2 regions of the Cupriavidus sp. CER-90 genome follow, and region 1 is predicted to be linked to the other one. Evidence: riboswitches for the same ligand, from Rfam matches in the RefSeq annotation. Region 1 holds a riboswitch; the other holds the start of a gene.

The links. A riboswitch is a leader RNA that binds a small molecule or an ion and turns the genes downstream of it on or off. The one in region 1 is predicted to bind cobalamin.
Region 2: linked by a shared signal. The riboswitch ahead of AC24R4_RS20340 (TonB-dependent receptor plug domain-containing protein) and the one ahead of AC24R4_RS14845 (TonB-dependent receptor) in region 1 are both predicted to bind cobalamin.

Annotation. Positions count from the first base shown of each region.
Region 1 covers NZ_JBYGYM010000002.1:941,782-953,057, forward strand. The annotation lists gene AC24R4_RS14825 (IclR family transcriptional regulator) at 1-194, shown strand, start outside; gene AC24R4_RS14830 (IclR family transcriptional regulator) at 191-988, shown strand; gene AC24R4_RS14835 (SulP family inorganic anion transporter) at 1,037-2,779, opposite strand; gene AC24R4_RS14840 (DeoR/GlpR family DNA-binding transcription regulator) at 3,001-3,768, opposite strand; gene AC24R4_RS14845 (TonB-dependent receptor) at 3,896-6,118, opposite strand; cobalamin riboswitch at 6,152-6,411, opposite strand; gene AC24R4_RS14850 (amino acid ABC transporter ATP-binding protein) at 6,518-7,267, opposite strand; gene AC24R4_RS14855 (amino acid ABC transporter permease) at 7,296-7,949, opposite strand; gene AC24R4_RS14860 (transporter substrate-binding domain-containing protein) at 8,036-8,824, opposite strand; gene AC24R4_RS14865 (chromate resistance protein ChrB domain-containing protein) at 9,243-9,701, opposite strand; gene AC24R4_RS14870 (chromate transporter) at 9,738-10,937, opposite strand; gene AC24R4_RS14875 (chromate resistance protein ChrB domain-containing protein) at 10,957-11,276, opposite strand, start outside.
Region 2 covers NZ_JBYGYM010000002.1:2,109,406-2,120,681, reverse strand. The annotation lists gene cbiB (adenosylcobinamide-phosphate synthase CbiB) at 1-695, shown strand, start outside; gene cobD (threonine-phosphate decarboxylase CobD) at 692-1,774, shown strand; gene AC24R4_RS20375 (cobalamin-binding protein) at 1,771-2,667, shown strand; gene cobC (alpha-ribazole phosphatase family protein) at 2,664-3,245, opposite strand; gene AC24R4_RS20365 (adenosylcobinamide-GDP ribazoletransferase) at 3,230-4,006, opposite strand; gene cobT (nicotinate-nucleotide--dimethylbenzimidazole phosphoribosyltransferase) at 4,021-5,085, opposite strand; gene cobO (cob(I)yrinic acid a,c-diamide adenosyltransferase) at 5,153-5,785, opposite strand; gene AC24R4_RS20350 (ABC transporter ATP-binding protein) at 5,782-6,591, opposite strand; gene AC24R4_RS20345 (FecCD family ABC transporter permease) at 6,588-7,595, opposite strand; gene AC24R4_RS20340 (TonB-dependent receptor plug domain-containing protein) at 7,612-9,621, opposite strand; cobalamin riboswitch at 9,698-10,001, opposite strand; gene AC24R4_RS20335 (hypothetical protein) at 10,207-10,530, shown strand; gene AC24R4_RS20330 (cell division protein ZapA) at 10,527-10,850, shown strand; RNA gene ssrS (6S RNA) at 11,180-11,276, shown strand, end outside.

The sequences.
Region 1 (11,276 bases):
AACGCAGCATCGATACGCCCAGCCCGGCCGTCAGCAGCCTGGCGATGCCGCTGCTCGATGCCGACGGCGCGCTGCGCCTGGTGCTGACCGCCATCGGATCCACGGGCGCCATCGACGTCGACTGGCAAGGCCCGGTGGCGCGCACGCTGCGCGGGGCCATCGACGACATCGCGCGGGCAATGGAGGCGACATGACCGAACTGGAAGACAGCAAACCCCAGCGCGGCATCCAGTCGCTCGACAATACCGGCCAGTTGCTCAATGCGCTGGCCGACGCCGGCCGTCCGCTTTCGCTTGGCGAACTGGCGCGCGCCGCCGGCATGGCGCCGGCCAAGGCGTTCCCGCATCTGGTCAGCCTGCAGAAAATCGGCCTGCTGACGCGCAATGCCGACGGCGACTTCGAGGCCGGCATGCTGGCGCTGGAAATGGGCCTGGTGGCGCTGCAGCGCCTGTCGCCCACGCGCGAGGCCGAGCCCGAGGTGGTGGCGCTGGCGCATGCCACTGGCCTGTCGGTGGCGATGGCGGTGTTCGGGCCCCTGGGGCCCACGGTGATCCGGCTGGAAGAAGCGTCGCGTCCGCAGCACGTCAGCCTGCGCGTGGGCACGGTGCTGTCGATGGTCAACACGGCCATCGGCCGCACGTTTGCCGCCCATCTGCCCGATGACGTACTGACCCAGGCGCTGGCGCAGGATGCGATCCGCATGGCGGGCGTGCCCGTGGATACGGCGACACGGCAGGCCGCCATCCCGCGCTGGCGCCAGATCCGCGACGACGGCATCGACAACGCCGTCAGCCGCCCCGTGCCCGGCATCGACACCCTGGCCGCCCCGGTGTTCGACCACACCGGCGCGCTGGCGCTGGTCATCGCCGTGATGGGCAGCAGCGGCAGCTTCGACAGCGCGCTGGACAGCGAGGTGGCCCAGCTGGTCAGGCAGGCGGCGCGGCGGTTGTCGTGGCGGTTCGGGGCGATGGGCGCCAGCGGGGGCTGACGCGGCATACCCGCCCGCGCCAGCCGCCGGCCGTGCCTCGCCCCATCGTCATTCGTCCAGTTTCCGGGCGCCGATGCTGGCCAGATAGTCGTCCACGGCGCTGCCCACGGTGGGATGGAAGCAGGCGTTGGGGAAGGTTTCGGTCAGCTCGAAGCGCCGCAGCTTGTCGCGGACCGGGTCCTTCATTTCGGCGAAATGCAGCGCCACGCCGTCCACGGCCAGGTTCTGGCTCAGTTCGCGCAGCATGTCGGCCGACGTGACGTCCACGCTGGTGACCGGCTCGGCCGCCACCACCACCCAGCGTACCGGCTTCGGCGCCGCCTCCACGGCCTCCGTCAGGCGCTGCTGGAACAGTTCGGCATTGGCAAAGAACAGCGGTGCGTCCCAGCGGAACAGCACCAGCCCGTCGATCAGCGCCGCATGGGGATAGCGTTTCAGGTCGTGGTAGCCGCGCAGGCCCGACACCCGGCCCAGTACCGCGAAATGCGGCCGCCAGCCGTCCCACAGGAATTCGATCACGGCCAGGACCACGGCCAGGCAGATGCCCGGAATCGTGCCGAATACGGCCACGGCGGCAAAGCACAGCATCGACAGCCAGAACTCCCACTGCTGGATGCGATAGATGCGCTGCAGATCCTTGAACTCGAACAGCCCGATGGCCGCCGCGATCACCACGGCGGCCAGCGCGCTGTTGGGCAGGTAGCGCAGCAGGTTGGGCGCCACCAGCAGCAGGGCCGCCACGGCAATGGCGCCGACCACGCCAGTCAGCTGCGTGCGGGCGCCGGCAGCCTCGGCCACCGGCGTGCGCGACGCGCTGCTGCTGATCGGAAATCCCTGGAACAGCCCGGCCGCCAGGTTGGCCACGCCCAGGCCCACCATCTCCTGATTCGGGTCCACCCGCGTATGGGTGCGCGCGGCATAGGTGCGCGACAGCACGCTGGTATCGGCAAAGGCGATCAGCGCCACGGCACAGCCGCCCAGTGCGACCCGGACGATATCCACGCCGCTGAACCACGGTAGCGCGAACGTCGGCAGCCCCTGCGGGATCTCGCCCAGCACCTTCACGCCCTGGTGATCGAGCCGCAACACGCTGACCGCCAGCGTGGCCAGCACCACGGCGATCAGGATGCCCGGCACGCGTTCGAATCGCTTCAGGAACAGGATCAACACCAGGCTGGCCGCGCCCACGGCAAAGCTGTACCAGTTGGCCTTGCCGTCAGCGATGGCCTGCGCCAGCCACCACAGCTCGCGCAGCGGCCCGGCATCGTCGACCTTGATGGCGAACAGCTTTGGCAACTGGCTGACCAGCACCGTCAGGGCGATGCCGTTCATATAGCCGTAGCGGATCGGCTTGGACAGCAGTTCGGTAATGAACCCCAGCCGCAGCAGGCCCAGCACGATGCAGAACAGGCCGGCCACGATGGCCATCAGGCTGGCGGTGGCCACCGCGCGCATCGGGTCGCCGCCGGACATGCCAATCACCACCGCCAGGATCGGCGCGGCCAGCGCGGAATCGGGCCCCAGCACCAGGATGCGGCTTGGCCCGAACAGCGCGTAGGCCAGCAGCGGGATGATGGTCGCGTAGAGCCCGTACACGCCCGGCACGCCCGACGCCTCGGCATAGGCGATACCCACCGGCACCAGCATCGTGGTCAGCACGAGCCCCGCCGCCAGGTCACGCGGCAGCCAGGCTGCCTCGTAGGTGCGCAGCATGGCCAGTCCGGGCAGCCAGCGCAGCCAGTGGGGGGCCGGCGCGTGGGCGGGCGTTGGAGTAGGCGCGGTGGATGCCATGGGACCCTTTTTGTGTTGGTGACACGCCGGAGATCGGTGTGATTCAGCATAGGTCCCGCATGCGCCAAAGCAAGCGCACGAATGTGTCGCATGACACACCCCCCTTCAGCTGGCACCCACGTACGGCCCCGCCGGGGGGCCCGGGCGATCAGCCCGTCAATCGAGGCGATCCGGTATCGGCGACGAAGGAAGACGCCCGCCGAGTCGGCGGTGCCGGGGGCTCAGCACAGATGCAGCGCCACGCCGGCGCGCTCGCACAGGGCCGGCAACGATGGCAGCGCGTCGGTGGCTTCGGCGTCTGTGAACAGGTGGTCGATCTGGTCCAGGCCGGCCACGCGGCACGGCGCGTGGCGCAGGCACTTGCTGCTGTCGGCCAGCAGCACGCGCAGATGGCTGTGCGACAGCAACACCTGGCTCAATTCGGCCTCCTCCGGCTGGAATTCGTAGAACGTACCGTCCGCGTCGATGCCGGCGGCGCCGCAGATCGCCACATGCGCACGAAAACGTCGGACAAAATCCAGGGTGACACTGCCCATCACATCGAAATCGCCGGCACGCAGCCGTCCGCCCGTGACCCAGGTTTCGATGCGGGGCTTGTCAGCCAGCGCATGCACGGCACCGAGGTTGTTGGTGATCACGCGCAGCGGCAGGTCGTCCGGCAGGGCGCGGGCAAAGTCGGCCACCGTGGTGCCATAGCCCAGGAACACCGTGGCATCGGCCTCGACGATGCCAATGGCTGCCTCGGCAATGCGCCGCTTGCGCTCCACATGCGCGGTACTGCGTTGCAGGTAGCTGATGTTGTGCTGGCTGGCCGGCAGGCTCAGCCCGCCGTGCATGCGTCGCGCCAGCCCTTGCACGCTCAATTCGTTAATGTCGCGCCGGATGGTCTGGCTGCTGACGCCAAAGCGGCTGGCCAGTTGTTCGGTACTGAGGTAGCCGGCATCATTCAGCCAGCCGAAGATTTCACGTTGCCGCAGGGTCAGGCTCATCGACGCTCATTCGCTCACGTTGCATGGTCGAACGAAATGTAAGCGCGCGATATGACACTTCCGTGACAGTCTTGCCCCCCCCCGCCTGGGGGGCCGGGCTGGGCGGCTACCCACCGCCCGATGCCACTCAGAAGTAGAAGTTCGCCGACAGTTCCGCCGAGCGCGGACGGCCCAGCAGCCACTGCTGGCCGCCGTTCGAGAACGATTCGGCGTAGTCGCGGTTGAACAGGTTGTAGACGCGCAGCGTCAGCGCCGCCTGCCTGGTCACGCGCCACGACAGCGCGGTATCGACCGTCGTATAGCTCGGCACGCGCACCTTGTTGGCGGTGTCCGCGTAACGGCCGCCCACGTAGCGCAGGCCCGTGGCGAACGTCCACTGCGGCATGAAGTTCCAGCTCAGCCAGGCGTTGGCCGCCTGCTGCGGCACGCTGGTCGGCACATTGCCGGCACGCGACACCGCCACGCCGCCCACCGATTCGGTGAAGTCGTCGTAGCGTGCCCGCAGCACCGTGCCGTTGATGTCCAGGCGCAGGCCGCGCAGCACTTCCACGCTGGCCGATGCCTCCAGCCCCCGCGACGACTGCTCGCCCACCTGCTGGGTGATGGTCGGATTGACCGGGTCGCGCGACAGCAGGTTGTTCTTGCGGATCTCGTAGGCCGCAACCGTCCATTCGCCGCGATGGCCCCAGAACGCCTGCTTCACCCCCACTTCCACCTGCTTGCCGGTGGCCAGCTCGAAATTGCGCTGCGCGTCGCTGGTCGTCACCAGCGAACCAAGCGGATCGGTGGCCGTGGCGTACTGCGCGTAGACCGACAGCGCCGGCGTGAACTGGTACACCGTGCCCACGCGCCACGTGGTATTGGCGAAGGTTTTCTCCCACCCCGTGTTGGCGACCAGATCGGTACGGTACAGCCGGGCGTGGTCGAAGCGCACGCCGCCGATCACCGACCACTGCGGCGTAAAGGAAATACGATGCTCGCCGAACAGCGCGTACTGCGTGGTGTTGGTCCGCAGGCGCGGCGAGGTGACGATGCCCGGCGGACTGAAGAACATCCCCGGATCGAAGTCGTACGCATTGACCGTCGACGCTCCGCCATACGGCGAATTGTTCGAATGCGTGAAGTTGATCTTGTTGATGTCGAAGCCGACCGTCGTGGCGTTCTCCAGCCCCAACAGCCGGCTCTTGACCGTCAGGTCCGCGCGGTTGCCCACCTGCTCCTGGTCGTGCAGGATTTCCAGATAGTCGGTGCGGCGCACCTGCGAGGTTGCCGGCAGAAACGCGTAGGTCTCGCTATCGCGCCAATGCCGATGGCTGGTCAGGTAATAGAACTGGTTACGCACCGTGACGCGGTCGTTGGGCGTCCATTCGGCGTTCAGGCGCGTCCAGCGGTCGCGGTAGCGGATCTGGGCATCGCCGACGTTGTAGTTCTTCTTGCGCAGCGACGTGTCCAGGCTGCCGTTCACCAGCGGCACGCCGAAGTACTGCTGCGGATGCTGGGTGCCGTCGTCATAGGACAGCGTCAGGTTGAAGTCCGGATTGACGTCCAGCCGCACCGACGCCGACACCATCAGGTTGTTCGAATCCCCGCGATCGACCCAGCCAGCCGAGCGGTTGTAGGCGGTGGCGAAGCGGTACGACAGGTTGTCGTTGACCTTGCCGCCGCTGTCGAACGCCACGCGCGCGGTCTTCTCGGTGCCGCCCGCGATCTGGAGTTCGTTCTCGATGGGCCCGCGGATCGGCTTCTTCTGCACCACGTTGACCACGCCACCGATCGCCCCTTCGCCATACATGACCGATGCCGGCCCGCGCAGCACTTCGATGCGATCCACCGACCAGGTATCGAACGGGAATGTGACCGTGCCCGACGCCACGTACATGCGCGTGCCGTCGAGCAGCTGCATGACCGAGCCCTGGCCGGCAAAGCCACGGGCCGTCAGCGACGTGCCGCCGTTGCCGGGCGCCGGGTTGCCGGTGATGCCGGTGGCCCGCGTCACCGCTTCCCGCACGGACTGGTCGCCGCGCGCACGGATCGTCTCGCCGCCGAGCACTTCGACGCTGGCCGGCGTTTCCAGCGGGGTCAGGCCCAGGCGGCTGCCTGTGTATTCGGGCGTGGACAGGGCCAGCCCGGGCGGGTCAAGCTGAGCCGCCCCGCTGACCGTGACGGCCGGCAACGTGCCTGCCTTCCGGTCGGAAGCGGCCTCCTGGGCCCATGCACCGGGGAAATTGAGGCTGGCGACGGTGCCAAGCGAGGCCGCCAGCAGATGTGGCCGGCGCGCACGCGCGGCGCCAGGGCGAAACGGGGCCGAGCGCGAGCGGCCGGCGGAATGCGCGGACAGATGGTGTGTCATCGTGAAGCCGGGCGACCCCGCCCGGGCAATGGATTTCGATGATGACAACAGGCCGGTATCCGGGCTTGCAGGGCGGCGCTTCTCGCGCCGGGGATGCCATCGCCTTCCCGCGCCATGTGCTGGCGCAGTGACCGCCGACCCGGATGGATCGGCCTGACGGTTCCCAACCTGCTTACCGTTGCGGGGGCAGCACAGGCATGGCCGCTCTCGTCGAAATCTGGACGATCGGCGACGCACCTGTTTCCCGTTTAACCGGCGAATGGCTCGCCGGCACCTGCAGTCACGGTCGGCACACGAGGGCCGTGTGCCGCGGGGCGCATTCTACCTGCAACAGCCTTGATACAAACGCGACAAAACGACACGCGCCCGGCGTGCCGGCCGTGGGGGCCGGCCCACGCCTCAGAACACGCGCGTCAGGAATTCCCGCGTCCGCGCCTGAACGGGCGCCCCGAACAGCTGCGCCGGCGGGCCCTCCTCGACCACCTTGCCGCCGTCCATGAAGACCACATGGCTGGCCACCTCGCGCGCGAAACCCATTTCGTGCGTGACCACCAGCATCGTCATGTGCTCGTCGGCCAGCTGGCGCATGGTGCGCAGCACTTCGCCGGTCAGTTCGGGGTCGAGCGCCGACGTGGGCTCGTCGAACAGCATGATGTCCGGCTCCATGGCCAGCGCGCGGGCAATCGCCACGCGCTGCTTCTGGCCGCCCGACAGACGCGACGGGTAGCTGTCGCGCTTGTCGAACAGGCCGACCTTGCGCAGCAGATCCTCGGCCAGCGGCACGATGCGGTCGCGCGGCATGCCCTTGACCGTCATCGGGGCCTCGATCAGGTTCTGCAGCACGGTCAGGTGCGGGAACAGGTTGAACGACTGGAACACCATGCCCATCCTGGCGCAAATACGACGCAGATCGGCACCCTTGGCGTAGCGCACGCCGCCGGCGTCGGTGGCCGCCAGCACTTCGCCCTCGATTTCCAGCGTGCCCCGGTCGATCAATTCCAGATGGTTCATGCACCGCAGCAGCGTGCTCTTGCCCGAGCCCGATGGGCCGATGACGGCGGTCACGTCGCCCTTGCGCAGCGACAGGGACACGCCCTTGAGCACCTCCAGCGCGCCGAAGGACTTGTGAATGTCGCGGGCCGACACCATCAACGGGCGCTCGCGCACGCCTGTGTTCTCATTGATCGTATCTTGCATAGCGTTTTTCGAGGCGTTGGAAGAGCCACGTCAGAACCAGCGTCATCACCAGGTAAAACAGGGCGGCCACCAGGAACGGGGTTGTCGTGAAATCGCGCTGCACGATGCTGCGCGCCGTGCGCAGGATGTCATTGAGCGCCAGCACGTAGATCAGCGAGGTGTCCTTGACCAGCGTGATGGTCTCGTTGCTCACCGGGGGCAGCACGCGGCCGATCATCTGGGGCAGCACGATCCGGCGCATGGTCTGGAAGTAGCTCAGGCCAAGCGTCTTGCTGGCCTCGTACTGGCCGCGCTCCACCGACTGGATGCCGGCCCGGAAGATCTCGGCGAAGTACGCCGCGTAGTTCAGCGCGAACGCGACCACCGCAGCGGGGAAATCGGGCAGCCGGATGCCGACATACGGCACGAACGGCAGCGCGAAATAGATGAAAAGCATCTGCAGCATCAGCGGCGTGCCGCGCATCAGCCAGATATAGCCATTCACCAGGCCGCTGACCGGCGCCCACGCCGAAATCCGCAGCAGGGCCAGCGCCAGGCCCAGCGGCACCGACAGCCCGAGCGTGATGGCGAACAGGGTCAAGGTGACCTTGGCCCCTTCCATCATCGGAGGCAGGAGAGAAAGAACGTAGTCCATGCTGAAACATTACGATGCAGGTGCAACAGGGCCGGTGCAATTTGCTTGCTTTCCCGAACCCTGCGCCGCCTGCAAGGTGGCTGTCCTTACTTCGTGATGTCCGCGCCGAACCACTGGGTGGCGATGCGTGCGGCCGTGCCGTCCTGCTTCATCGAAGCCAGCGTCTTGTTCAGCTTGTCCAGCAGTTCGCCGTCGTCCTTGCGCACGCCCACGCCGTAGTCTTCGGTGCCGAAGTTCTCGGTCAGGATGCGGTATTCGCCGGCGCGCTTGCTGGCGAGGTAGCGGCCCACCACTTCGTCGACCACCACGGCGTCCAGCCGGCCTGCCGACAGGTCCATCAGCGCCGTCACGTTGTCGCCAAACGATTTCAGTTCCTTCAGGCTGGCGGCCACGGCTGCCTCTTTCTTGATCGCGTCCACGGCGCTGCTGCCGTCCTGTGCGCCAACGATGCGGCCGGCCAGGTCGGCCTTGGTCTGGATCGGCGACTTTTCGGTCACGATGACGATCTGGTGGTTCGTCATGTACGGCGCGGTGAAGCTGATGTTCTTCTTGCGGTCCTCGGTGATCGTCAGGCCGTTCCACAGCACGTCAACGCGCTTGCCGTTCAGTTCGGCTTCCTTGGCGCTCCAGTCGATCGGCTTGAAATCCACCGCCATGCCAAGCCGCTGCGCCGCTTCCTTTGCCATGTCGATGTCGAAGCCGACCAGCTGGTTGTTGGCATCGCGGAAACCCATCGGCGGGAAGTTGTCGTCCAGGCCCACGACGATGCTGGTGCTGGCGCTGGCAGGCTTTGCCGCCGGCGTCGGGTCGCTCTTGCCGCAGGCGGCCAGCAACGAAAGACCGGAGATCAGGAGAACGGCTGCTATTTTTTTCATGATGTCGAGGAGAGATTAAGGGTGCGGCAACGCGTGCCGCCGCACCGATGGCAGGATCGCCGCCACCGGCACCATTCGCGCCCGTTGGCGCAACTGGCGCTCACAGCCAGGCAATGCCCGGGCGCCGCGCACAATTGCCCCGCCGCGCCGGGTTGGGGGCCGGCATGGTGTGAATATCGGGAAGTGGGCGCGGAATCCAGGCGATTCGGCAAGGCGATCCGCAGAGGTCGCTGAACGCGTGAGCCATCGGCCATCTGGCGTCCTGGCCCACCGGGTTGACCGATGGGCAGCGCCGGGTGGCCAGCCAACAGGCCGACATTCTACAGGGACGCACGGCGCGGCAGGCCGGGATCGGCGCCGCGCCTGATGTCATCCGTGTTGCGATTGATACCTGAAAAGCACTTTTTGGGGAGATCGTTCAGGCCGGCATGATCGGCGGCCAGTTGTGGGTCTCGGCCTGGCAGTGCTTGCACCAGGCGTACAGGGCGTCGTACATCACCATGCCCTGCCGCAGCATGTCATGGTCGTCGGCAAAGGTCTGCGACAGGCCCAGCGATATCGCATAAAGGCCGCCGGACTCGCGGGTGAGGTCCAGCCGCGACGTGTCGGCACCCCGGACGATGGCGGCAAGCTGGTCGAGCGAGGGGTCGGCCAGGCCGTACTTCTTCAGGAAGGCGTCGAAACTGCACAGGTCGCCTTCGTGCGACAGCTCGACGCCCGGTATGTCGTAGGGAATCGCCCCGCTGCGCTGCGCTTCGGCCAGTACGTCGCCGGCGGGCACATACAGAAACTCCGGCGAAGGATCGATAAACCGGGCCACCAGCCAGGGACAGGCAATCCGGTCGATCTTGGGGCGTTCTCGCGTGATCCATTTCATGATTGGCTCCTGAACATCCGCCGACGCCGGCTGACATCAGCCGCGCAGCAGCGGATAGACGATCAGCCCGATCACGGCCGCACCGAGCACGATCACCGGCTCTGGCAGTTTCTTGAAACGCCAGAGCAACAACACGGTCACCACGGCCAGCGCCACGGTCGGGACATCGACCAGCGAGCGCCGGGCCAGCACGATCACGGCGCCCGTGATGGCGCCGACGGCCGCGGCCGTCACGCCGTCCACGAAGGCGATGATGGCCGGCCGCTTGCCGTACTTCTTGAAGTAAGGCGCCGGGATGACGGTAAACAGATAGCACGGCAGAAACGTGGCCAGCGCGGCCACCACCGCGCCGGGCAGGCCGGCCACCAGATAGCCGATGAAGCCCACGGTAATCACCACGGGGCCGGGCGTGATCATGGCCACGGCCACGGCATCGACGAACTGCTTGTCATTGAGCCAGTGGTGCTCGGTCACCACGCCGCCGTACAGGAACGGCACGATGGCCAGCCCCGAGCCGAATACGAACGCCCCGGCCTTGGCGAAGAACACGCCGATCTGCATCAGCAGCGGCCAGTCCAGGCTGCTGGCGAACCCGCCGGCCATCGGCAACTGCGCGGCGGCGACGGCATTGACGCCCCGCTCGCGCAGCCACTTCGGCGGCGCGCGCCAGAACCAGACCAGCAGCCCGGCGGCCAGGAACAGCCAGGCGATTTCGGATTCGGTGATGACCGTGACCGCGCCCAGCACCAGATAGATGGCCCACAGCAACGGGTCCCGGCCCACGCTCTTGTTGGTCAGCTTGTACGCGCTGAGCGTGATGATGCCGATCACCGTCGCGCCGACGCCGTAGAACACCGACTGCATCCACGTCAGGCCGCCGAACTTCGTATAGGCCCAGCCCAGCGCCAGCACCATCAGGAACGACGGCAGCACAAAGGCAATCCCGACCAGCGTGGCGCCGACGATGCGGTAGTGGACATAGCCCAGATAGATGGCAAGCTGCGCGGCCATCGGCCCGGGCGCCAGTTGCGCCAGCGCGATGCCCTCCTTGTAGTCCCCGTCGGTGATCCATTGCCTGCGCTCGACCAGATCGCGATGCATGTAGCCGGCCAGCGCCACCGGCCCGCCAAAGCCGAGCGTGCCCAGGCGCAGCATGTAGCAGACCAGCTGCCAGAGGCCATAGCGGGGGCCGTCCTGGCCGATGTCCCCGGTGGGGGTCGTGTCTTGCGGATTCATGTGCGATGTCCCCAGGGTGCTACCGCTTGCGGCGGCTGGCGCTGCCGTAGTGGGTGTAAAGGGAATCCAGTACCGGGCCCATATCGCGCAGCAACGCGTCGTCGTCCGGCATACGGGTGCGTGCCCCGGTCAGCACGGCTTCGAAGCCGCTGGCCTCCGCAACCGGCGCCCCACCGACATCGAGCACGTGGATCAGTTGCGCCAGCTTGGCCAGCCCCTTGTCCTCGTCCAGCCCGAAGCTCGCCATCAGCACCTCGAACGACACGCGGTCGCCGACATGCGTGAACGTCGCGCCGTCGAAATCGAATCCGAGCGCATCGGCCGGGCACTGCCGTACGT
Region 2 (11,276 bases), 1.2 Mb from region 1:
CCGTCGCGCTCTACTTCGCGCTGGGCGCCTGCAGCCTGACCCAGCACATCGCCCCGATTGCCGACGCCCTGACCCGCAACGACCTGCCCGCCGCGCGCACGCTGACGGCGCGCATCGTGTCGCGCGACACGGCCGATGCCGATGCCGAAGCGCTGGCACGGGCCGCCTGCGAATCGGCGCTGGAAAACGGCAACGATGCCGTCTTCGGCGCGCTGTTCTGGTTCCTCGTCGGCGGCGCGCCAGCCGTGATCGTCTTCCGGCTGGCCAATACGCTTGACGCCATGTGGGGCTATCGCACGCCGCGCTGGGAAATGTTCGGCTGGGCTGCTGCCCGCATCGACGATGGGTTGAACCTGATGCCGGCGCGGCTGACCGCGCTGTCGTACGCGCTGCTGGGCGCCACCGCGCAGGCGATGCGCTGCTGGCGCACGCAGGCACCGGCCTGGTCGAGCCCGAACGCCGGCCCCGTGATGGCGGCCGGTGCCGGCGCGGTGGGCGTGGCGCTGGGCGGTGGCGCGCGCTACCACGGCGAGTGGGAAGAACGCCCGCCGCTGGGCGTGGGCGACGCCCCGCGCGCCGCGCACGTCCACGCCTGCCTGTGGCTCGTGCAGCGCACGCTGTGGCTGTGGCTCGGCGTGGCGATGCTGAGCGTGCCGCTGGTGGCAGGCCTGGTTGCGAAATGGGGAACGGCGTGAGCGACGTGAGCGACGTGAGCGACGTGAGCGGCACCCTGACCCCGATCCGCCATGGCGGCAACCTGCTGGCCGCCGTGCGCCGCTACGGCCGTGCGGCGGAAGACTGGCTCGATCTGTCCACCGGCATCAATCCGGCCGGCTATCCGGTGCCCGCGCTGCCTGCCGACGTCTGGCAGCGGCTACCGCAGGACGACGACGGCCTGGCGGAGATCGCCGCGCAGGCCTATGGCGCGCCGCACGCGCTGCCGGTGGCGGGTTCGCAGGCGGCCATCCGCACGCTGCCCACCTTGCTGCGGCCGGGGCGCGTGGGCATCGCCGCGCTAGGCTACAGCGAATATGCGCCCGCGTTTGCGCTGGCCGGCCACACGGTGGTGCCGCTCGGCGAGCAAGACTTCACCCGCGACGACCTGCCAGCCGGGCTCGATCATCTGGTCGTCGTCAATCCGAACAATCCGACCGCACGGCTGCTCTCCGCCGACCGGCTGCTGCGCTGGCACGGGCAGCTGGACACGCTGATCGTCGACGAGGCGTTCCTCGACAGCGCCACCGCGCCATCGCTGGCCGCGTACACGGGCCAGCCCGGGCTGGTCGTGCTGCGCTCGATCGGCAAGTTCTACGGGCTGGCGGGCATGCGCTGCGGCTTCGTGCTGGCCGAATCCGGCCTGCTCGACGCGCTGTCGCGCCGGCTTGGGCACTGGACCGTCTCCGGGCCGGCCCGCGCCGTGGCTCGGCTGGCGCTGACCGATACCGCGTGGCAGGCCGCCACCCGCACGGCGCTGCATCGACAGGGCCAGCGTCTGGGGATGCTGCTGCGTGACCACGGGCTGACGCCGGTATCGCAGCCGCTGTTCAGCTGGGTGCCCGATGCCCGCGCACCCGCCCTGCACGAGGCGCTTGCCCGGCAAGGTGTCTGGACGCGCCTGTTCGACGCCGCCGGCGGCTGCCCGGCCAGCCTGCGTCTGGGCCTGCCGCCCGATGCCGAGGATGCCTGGCAGCGCCTCGACGCGGCGCTGGGCGCGGCACGATCCGACCGGCAAGCCGGCGCCACAGACCCCCCTATCCTCCCCGGATCTCGATGAAGGCCTCCTCGTTCCTGCTCGCCACGGCGCTGCTCGCCAGCCCCTGTGCCCACGCCGCCGTCACCGTCACCGACGACGCCGGCCAGACCGTCACGCTGGCCCAGCCCGCGCGGCGCATCGTCGCGCTGGCCCCACACGTGACCGAACTGATCTATGCGGCCGGCGGTGGCGATCGCATCGTCGGCACGGTCAGCTACAGCGATTACCCGCCGCAGGCGCGCGACATCCCGCGCGTGGGCGACAACAAGGCGCTGGACCTGGAACGCATCGCCGCACTCAAGCCCGACCTGATCGTGGTCTGGCGCCATGGCAACGCCCAGAAGCAGACCGACCGCCTGCGCGCGCTGGGCATGCCGCTCTTCTTCAGCGAGCCGCGCCGCCTGGAATCGATACCGGAAAATCTTGAAAAGCTCGGCACGCTGATGGGGACGGAGGCCGTGGCCAACCGGGCCGCCACCGACTTCCGCCAGCAGGTCACGACGCTGCGCAAGACCTACGCCGATCGCCCGCCGGTGACGGTGTTCTATCAGGTATGGCAGCAGCCGCTGATGACGCTCAATGGCCAGCATCTGGTCAGCGACCTGCTGACGCTATGTGGCGGCCGCAACCTGTTCGCCCGGGAGTCGCCGCTGGTGCCCACGGTGTCGGTGGAGGCCGTGGTGGCCGGTAACCCGGAGGTCATGCTGACGGCCGGCATGGGCGCCACGCGCCCGGACAAGCCGCTGGCGGATTTTTCGATGTGGGAGAAATGGAAGCAGGTCACCGCCGTGGCGCGCAACAACCTGTTCATCCTCGACGGCGACCTGGTCAACCGCGCAGGCCCGCGCGTGGTGCAGGGCGCAGCCGACATCTGCAAGGATCTCGAACTCGCGCGCTCGCGGCGCGGCAACTAGCCGGCCACGCGGTTCCACCACTCCAGCCTCGGCGCGCCATCGCCCAGGCTGAACTTGCAGGTGGCGCCAAACCCGAGCGGCCAGTTCAGCGTCTGCGCCAGTGCCATCCCCAGCCAATGGGCGGCCAGCATGCGCATCGGCCCGGCGTGGGTCACCACCCACAACCGCGTGTCTGATTCGACGTCGAGCGCATCGGCCCACTCGGCCACGCGCGCCGACACCTGCGCCGGGCTTTCGCCGCCGTGCGGGCGGGCGCCCATCAAATCGGCCGCCCACAGATCCAGCGCGTCGCGCGGGATCTCGGCCCAGGGCTGCCCTTCCCACGTGCCGAAATCCATCTCGCGCAGGCGCGGCTCCACATCGGCAGCGCGCAAATCCGGCAGGCAGGCCGCCAGTTGTGCGGCCGTGTCGCGCGCGCGCAGCGCGGGGCTGGTCACGATGCGATGCGGCGATGCCAGACCGGCCACGACCCGCGCCGGGTCGGGTGTGACAGGCATCGTCAGCGCCAGGTCGAGACTGCCGTAGCAGATGCCCGCCGCCACCTCGGGCTGCGCGTGGCGAATTAGTAAAACTTCCATGCCGCGGCGACCAGGTAGATCGACAGCTCGGCAAGCTGTTGGGACATGCCCAGGCAATCGCCGGTATAGCCGCCGATGCGCCGCACGAAATAGGCCCCGAGCGCGGCGCGCAGGCCGGCCAGCACCAGCACGGTCACGATGGCGAACCACGGCGAGACCCACAGCAGCGGCAGCACGCCGCACGCCAGCGCAAAGAGCAGGCTGCGGGTTTCCAGCCGCTGGGCCACCGGCTTGGCCTTGCCTTCGTGGCGCACGTAGTCGTGCGTGGCCAGGAACGTGATGGCCATGGCGCGGCTGGCGCCGTGGCCTGCCACCAGCACCGCCAGCAGCATCGCGCCGCCGTGGGTTTCGCCGACGGACACCAGCAGTTGCCATTTCAGCAGCAGCGCCACCACGATGGCGATGGCACCGAACGCGCCCACGCGGGAGTCATGCATGATCCGCAGCACGTCCTCGGGCCGGTAGCCGCCGCCGAAGGCATCCACGCAGTCGGCCAGCCCATCCTCGTGGAATGCGCCGGTCAGCAGCAGCGTGGCAGCCATGCCCAGCACGATGGCCACCGACGGCGACCAGAGCTGCCACGCAAGGCCCGTCACCACTGCCCCCGCCACGCCCACCAGCAGGCCCACCGCCGGAAAATAGCGGGCGGCGGCGTTCAGGTAGTGCGGCGCGAACCCCACCCACACCGCCAGCCGCTGCGGCATGGGCACGCGCGTGAAGTAGCCCACGGCGGTCAGGAAGAAGCGGAGTTCGTCGGCCATGGCGTCTGCGTGGTCTAGGCCGAAGCGTTGCTGATGCCGGCGCCGCTGAACGTGGCCATCTCGCGCAGGAAGGCGACGGCCGACGCCACCAGCGGCCAGGCCAGCGCGGCGCCGGTGCCTTCGCCCAGACGCAGGTCCAGTGCCAGCAGCGGCTCGGCCTTGAACTCGGCCAGCAGCGCGCGGTGGCCCTGCTCGTGGGAACAGTGCGAGAACACGCAGTACTGCAGCACGTTCGGGTCGATGCGCGCGGCCACCAGCAGCGCCGCCGAGGCGATAAAGCCGTCCACCAGGATCACCATGCGGCTGGCGGCCGCGGCCAGGTAGGCGCCGGTCATCGCCGCGATCTCGAAGCCGCCGAACGTGGCCAGCACGTCCAGCGGATCGGTGGCGTGCGGATGCCGCGCCAGCGCCTGCGCCAGAATCTCGCGCTTGCGCGCCACGCCGGCGTCGTCCAGCCCGGTGCCGCGCCCGGTGCAGGCTTCCAGCGGCAGGCCGGTCAGGCGGCTCATCAGGCAGGCCGCCGCCGACGTATTGGCAATGCCCATCTCGCCAAAGCCGATCACATTGGTGCCCTGCTGCGCGTGGCGCAGCACCCGCGCGATGCCGGTGTCGATCGCCGCACCGGCCTCGGCCGGGGTCATGGCCGGCTGCTCGACGAAATTGCGCGTGCCATTGGCCACGCGGCTGTTGACCAGCCCGGGCGACGCCGGCAGCGGCGCACGCACGCCCACGTCCACCACTTCGAGCACCATGCCATGCTGGCGCGTGAAGACGTTGATGGCGGCCCCGCCGTTCAGGAAATTCAGCACCATCTGCGCGGTGACTTCGGCCGGGAAGGCGCTGACGCCGGCATCGGCCACGCCATGGTCGCCCGCGAACACGATGATGGCGGGCCGGTTCAGGTCGGGTACGGTTTCGCCACGGATCATGCCGATCTGCAGCGCCAGCGATTCCAGCCGGCCCAGCGACCCGGGCGGCTTGGTCTTGTCGTCGATGGCCGCCTGCAGCGCGCCGCGCAGCGATTCGTCCAGCGGCGCGATCGGCGGCAGGGTCAGCGCAAAGTCGGAAATATGGGTCATCAGTCTTCTTTTATTCCTTGAAGAACGCCAGCCAGGCAAAGCCGAAGCGGGGCTGGCCGGCGTTCTCCTACATTTCTACGCCACGTTGGGCCTTGATGCCCTGCTGGAACGCGTGTTTGACGGGCGTCATGTCGGTCACCGTGTCGGCCGCTTCCACCAGTGCGGGCGGCGCGCCCCGGCCCGTGATCACCACATGCTGCATCGCAGGACGCGCGCGCAGATCGGCGATCACGGTCTCGACATCAAGATAGTGCAACTTCAGCGCAATGTTCAGCTCATCGAACAGCACCAGGCCGATCGACGGGTCGCGCAGCATGCGGCGGGCCACCTCCCACGCGGCCTCGGCCTTGGCCACGTCGCGGGCGCGGTCCTGGGTTTCCCAGGTGTAGCCCTCGCCCATCACATGGAATTCGCATTGGTCCGGAAAGCGCCGCAGGAACATTTCCTCGCCGCTCGGGATGGCACCCTTGATGAACTGGACCACGCCCGTGCGCATGCCATGCCCCATCGCGCGCACCACCATGCCGAAGCCCGAGCTGGACTTGCCCTTGCCGTTGCCGGTGGTGATGACGATCACACCGCGCTCGGTCTGGGCGGCGGCAATCCTGGCATCGACCACCTCCTTCTTGCGGACCATGCGGTTCTTGTGGCGCGCGTCGCGGCCGTCGTCGCTCGGGCTCGGGTGTTCGGTATCGCTCATGGTGTCTTTCCGTCGGGGATCAGCGCGGTATGGATGCCGTCGCTGATGCTGATAATGGGGGTGCGCAGTGCGTGCGAGCACCGCGCGGGCGTCAGGACCTCGTGCGCCGGGCCGTGCAGCGCGACGCCGTCTTCGGCCATCAGCAGCGCATGGGTGGCGTGCCGGCGCGCGAGCGTCAGGTCATGCAGGATCACCACGGCGGCGTGGCGGCCGGCATGGGTCAGGCGGCGCAGCAGGTCGAGCACCAGGATCTGGTGGCGCAGGTCGAGGTGCGAGACCGGTTCGTCCAGCATCAGCAGCGGCGCCTGCTGGGCCAGCACCGCGGCCAGCGACACGCGCTGGCGCTCGCCGCCGGACAGGGTCAGCACATCGCGCGCGGCCAGGGCGTCGAGATCGCACTGGGCCATCACATCGCGCACCACGCGGTCGTCGTCGCGCTTGCCCCAGCCCCAGCCGCTCATGTGCGGATGACGGCCGATGCGCACCGCATCTTCCACCACCATCGAGAACGTGTCATGTATGGCCTGCGGCAGATAGGCGCGCTGGCGGGCCAGCGTGGCCGGCGCCACCTGCGTGGCGGCCACGCTGTCGATTTCCACGGCCCCGCCATCGGGCGCGCGCAAGCCGGCCAGCACGCCCATCAGCGTGGATTTGCCCACGCCGTTGGGGCCCACGACGCACCAGAGCTGGCCTGCCTGGATGGACAGCGACAGGCCATCGACCAGCACCCGCTGGCCCGCGCGCAGGCGCACGTCGCGCAGCGACAACACGGGACACGGGGCCAGCGGCTCGGACCATGCGTTCATCGCGGCCTCCGCAGCAGCAGGTAAAGGAAGGTGGGCACGCCCAGCAGCGCGGTGATGACCCCCACCGGCAACTGCGCCGGCGCGATCACCGTGCGGGCGATCAGATCGGCCGCCATCAGCAGCGTGCCGCCCAGCAGCACCGACGCGGGCAGCAGCTGGCGCTGGTCGTTGCCCCACGCCAGGCGCACCATGTGCGGCACCACCAGTCCGACAAAGCCGATGGACCCGGCCGTGGTGATGGCCGCGGCGATGGCAAACGAGGCGATCAGGAACGTGGCCAGCCTGACGCGACCCACGCGTACGCCCAGCGACTGCGCCACGGTCTCGCCAAGCAGCATCACGTTCAGCGCACGCGCCATCGGCATCGCCAGCCCCAGCGCCACGACCAGCGTGGCCAGCGCCCAGCCGTAGCTGGCCGTGCCGCCCAGGTCGCCGGTCAGCCAGAACAGCATGCCGCGCAGCCGCGATTCCGGTGCGATGGCCAGGATCAGCGTGATCAGCGCGCTCCAGCCGGCCGCCAAAATCACGCCGGTCAGCAGCAGCCGCGCGCCGGCCTCGTGGTGGCCGCCCTGGACTTGCGGATGCAGCAGGTCGCGCCGCGCCAGCGTGGCCACCAGCAGCATCGAACAGAGCGCGCCGCCCGCCGCGCCGGACTGGACGGCCCACAGCGGCAGCGACAGCAGCATCGCCAGCAGCGCGCCCGTGGACGCGCCGCCGGACACGCCCAGCACATAGGGCTCGGCCAGCGGATTGCGCAGCAGCACCTGCATCAGCGCGCCGGACAGCGCCAGCAGGCCGCCGCAGGCAAACGCCGCCGCCGCGCGCGGCAGCCGCAGTTCACGCACGATGGCGCCGGCCGTGCCGGTATCGGCGCCGGTCAGCGCCTGCCAAACCTGCGCGATGTCCAGCGCGACGCTGCCGGCCGCCAGCGACAGCGCGAACACCGCCACCCCGGCCAAGGCCAGGGCGGTCCAGACGGTCAGCGCGCGGCGCAGTTCGGTCATGACGTGACGTTACGCCTTACTTCTGGCGCCAGCCGAGCGTGATGAACCCGGCGCGGCCCTGCGTGTTGTAGGGCCAGGCAAGCTGGTAGTTCTTGTCGAACAGGTTTTCCACACGGGCAGCCACGAACCATTGCTTGTCGATGTTGTAGCGGGCATTGAGGTTGACGATACCGTATCCGCCCAGGACGCGCGCGCTGTTGTCGAGCCGCTCCGACGACAGCAGCCATTCGCCGCCAAAGCGCCAGTTGCCGAAGTTGCGGCCCACGTCGAACGACGCATGGCGCCGCGCCCGGCGCAGCAGCTGGGTGTTGCTGCTCTGGTCCACGGGATTCTGGAAGGTCACGGCGGCGCCCAGGTCGGTACCCCAGATGGTGGCGCGCCACGAGGCCTCGATGCCCTGCACCTTGGCCTTGTTGACATTCTGTGCCAGGAACACGCCACTGCCCACGGCGGTCGACACGATCAGGTCGTCATAGCGCGTCTCGAACGCGGTCACCCGCAGCAGGCCGGCGCTGGCCGTGTCGACCTGCACGCCCGCCTCGGCGGACTTGGCGCGTTCGGGCTGCAGGTTCGGCTGGCCGAAGCCCGGGTAATACAGCTCGTTGAAGGTCGGCGCGCGGAACGCATTGCTGACATTGGCGATCAGCTTGACCTGATCGGTCACGTTGAAGCCATAGCCGGCAAAGAAGCTGCCCTGGTTGCCGAAGTCGGAATAGTGGTCGTTGCGGGCGTTCAGCTGCAGCTGGTTCCGGCCGATCCGGCCTTCATAGCCGCCGTACACCGAGAACACGTTGCGCGACGGCGCGTTGTACGCACTGGACGCCAGCGTCTGCTGCAGCCAGTCGGTGCCGAACAGCAGCTTGTGGTCGGGCGTCAGCGCGTATTCGTTATGCCAGTTGAACTGGCGGTTGCGCGTGCTGAACAGGCTGTCGAACAGGCCGTTTTTCGTGCCTTCGCTGCGGTCTTCGCTCTGCGACAGCTTGAAATGCGTGGTCCACGCCGAGGTCACCTTGCCGTTGACGAACGCCGACAGCGTGTAGAGCTCGCTGTTCATGCGGAAATCGTCGGTCGGCTTGCCGCTGGTGCTGTCGTACGACAGGTCGCTCTTCGAGTAGTACGCGGCGAAGCCGGCATCCCAGTCGGACGTGAACTTGTGGCGGATCTGGCCCGACACGCTCTTGTTCTCGTACGGGTTGTCGCCGGGGTTCGGCCCGTTGCCGCGCCGGACTGACGCGGCATTGGCGGCGGCCCACTGGTTATAGTTGATCGACGAAAAACCGTCGGTCTTGAAGATCGAGCCGGTCAGGTTGAACGACGTATCGCCAATCTGGCCGCCGTAGCCGACGGTGCCCTGGCGCGTGTTGTTGCTGCCGTACTCCACCTGCGCATTGGCCGCCGGTGCCTGGCCGGCGCCATTCTTGGTGAAGATCTGCACCACGCCGCCGATGGCGTCCGATCCGTACAGCGCCGACACGTTGCCGCGTACCACCTCGATATGGTCGATCTGGTCGGGCAGGATGTTCGCCAGCTGGGCCGTACCGCCGCTGACGCCGGCCACGCGCACGCCATCGATCAGGATCAGCACCTGGTTCGAATTGGCGCCGCGCATGAACAGCGACGTATTGGCGCCCATGCCGCCATTGGCGGCGAATTCGACACCGGCCTGACCGCGCAGCAGCGAGCGCAGGTCGGGCGCCTGCGAATCGACGATGTCCTCCTGGGTCACCACCGTGGTGTGCGGCAGCGCCTCGGTCACACGCTGCGCCGTGCGCGAGGCGGTGACCACCACCGGTGCCAGCGACTGGGGCTGGGCCGCCGCCGGCTGTGCGGCAGGTGCGGCAGGTGCGGCGGATGTGGCTTCGGCGGGTGCGGCAGGCGCGACGGGGGCGGGCCCGGCGGGCGCCTCCTGGGCAAATGCCGGGATAGGGGACGCGCAAAGAACGGCAACGGCCGCCATGATGGCGGGCACGGACGGGCCAACCGGCGGCTTCACCGCGACGGTCGACCTGGATAGCGTGGAACGCATGAGCAGGATGGATGAGAACGGCCGGGCCCGTTCCCCCGCGGACCTGATGGCGAATGGGCGTGCCGCATAGGGTGCGGACGCCCGCGTTCTTCAGGCCGGTATCCGGGCTGACGACATCAGGCAGGCCGCCTTCCCGATGGGCTCCCCGCAACTTCCGGCGAGTCCGTATCAGTGGCCTTGGCCCGCCCTGCGAACGACGCTTGGCGTGTTCGCGGTCGCTTACCGTTGCGGGGGCAGCACAGGTTGGCCTGCCCCGCTCGCGTCCAGCCTGGCCGATCGACGTCGCGCCGGGCTGGCGGGCGGTACCCGGCTCCCTGTTTCCCGTTGAACTGCAGCCCCTGCGTAAGGCGGCCGCGAGCACCTGGAACGTGCGCGAGTGTAGGGAGTTTCAAAGTTGGCGTCAATGCGAGGGGTCAAGTTGCCGATATCCGTGATTGACACGCGAAATCGCGCCGTTCGCCGCAGATCGGTGCAACTTCCGTGCGGCAGCAAAGTCTCACCGGTCGCATTGACGGTAGCCCCCGCGTGTGCATCGGCTAGAATCCCCAAACCTGACCCTTACTCCTACCGGACACGACAGGCACTATGCTCAACGAACTCGAACAACTGGCCGCCAAGATCGGGCGCGTGCTGCATCATGCGGACACCCTGGCGGCGGAAAACCAGCGGCTGCGCGCGGAGATCGACCGCCTGCAGGCCGAGGCGAGCACGTTGCGCGCGGACCGCGAAGCCATGGCGGCCGACCGCGAGCTGCTCAACATCAAGATCGAGGAGGCGCAACTGCGCATCCAGTCCATCCTCGACAAGCTGCCCACCGCCAGCGACGCACGCCAGCTCGACCTGCTCGGCGACGGCCAGTCCCGCGCCGCATCGGAAGGTTCGCAGCAAGCCCCCGGAGAACACGCATGAGCAACAAGCAAGTGGAACTGAACATCGCAGGCCAGCCCTACCGTTTCGCGATCTCGCCGGAGAACGAGGCCGCGCTGCTGGAAGCCGCCGCGCTGGTCGACGACAAGATGAACAAGCTCAAGGGCAGCGTGTCGGCCAAGGGCGTGGAGCGCGTGGCCGTGATGGCGGCCATCAGCATTGCCTCGGACCTGCTGGCCATGCGCCGCAAGCAGGAAGAGGACGGCACGATTCCGGTGGACGCGGTGCGCGCGCGCATTCGCGAACTGAACGACCGCGCCGACGAGGCGCTGCGCCAGTACGCGCACGTGGGCACGCGCTGAGCCGCCCAAAAAAACCCTGACGGCAACACTTGAATTGCGCAGCGTCGGCCAGATATGTGGTCCATGTGAAGCCGGTGCCGCGCCCGACCGCATGATGTGCATGGATATGCCGGTTGTTGTGGAAAATGTAACGTCCCGACGTATCCGGCTTGGTATCACTGACGTCGCGGTGTATAGTGGAGCCACTGCGCGGCGAGACTGACCGACGCAGTTGGATGGTCGGGTTATCGGGCCTGGCCGCCGTTTCCATCCCATCCTAGTTTGAAACGGCAAACGTCTGACATCCCAAGCGTGTTGCACGCACAGGAACTCAAGTCAGACGTTTGACAGTTTCCCTGCCTGGTTCGTGAGGGTCATAAACTCCTTGAACCGATATGCATTGCATGGTGCGGGATCATGTCGTGTGGGCGAGCGCGTTACCGCATT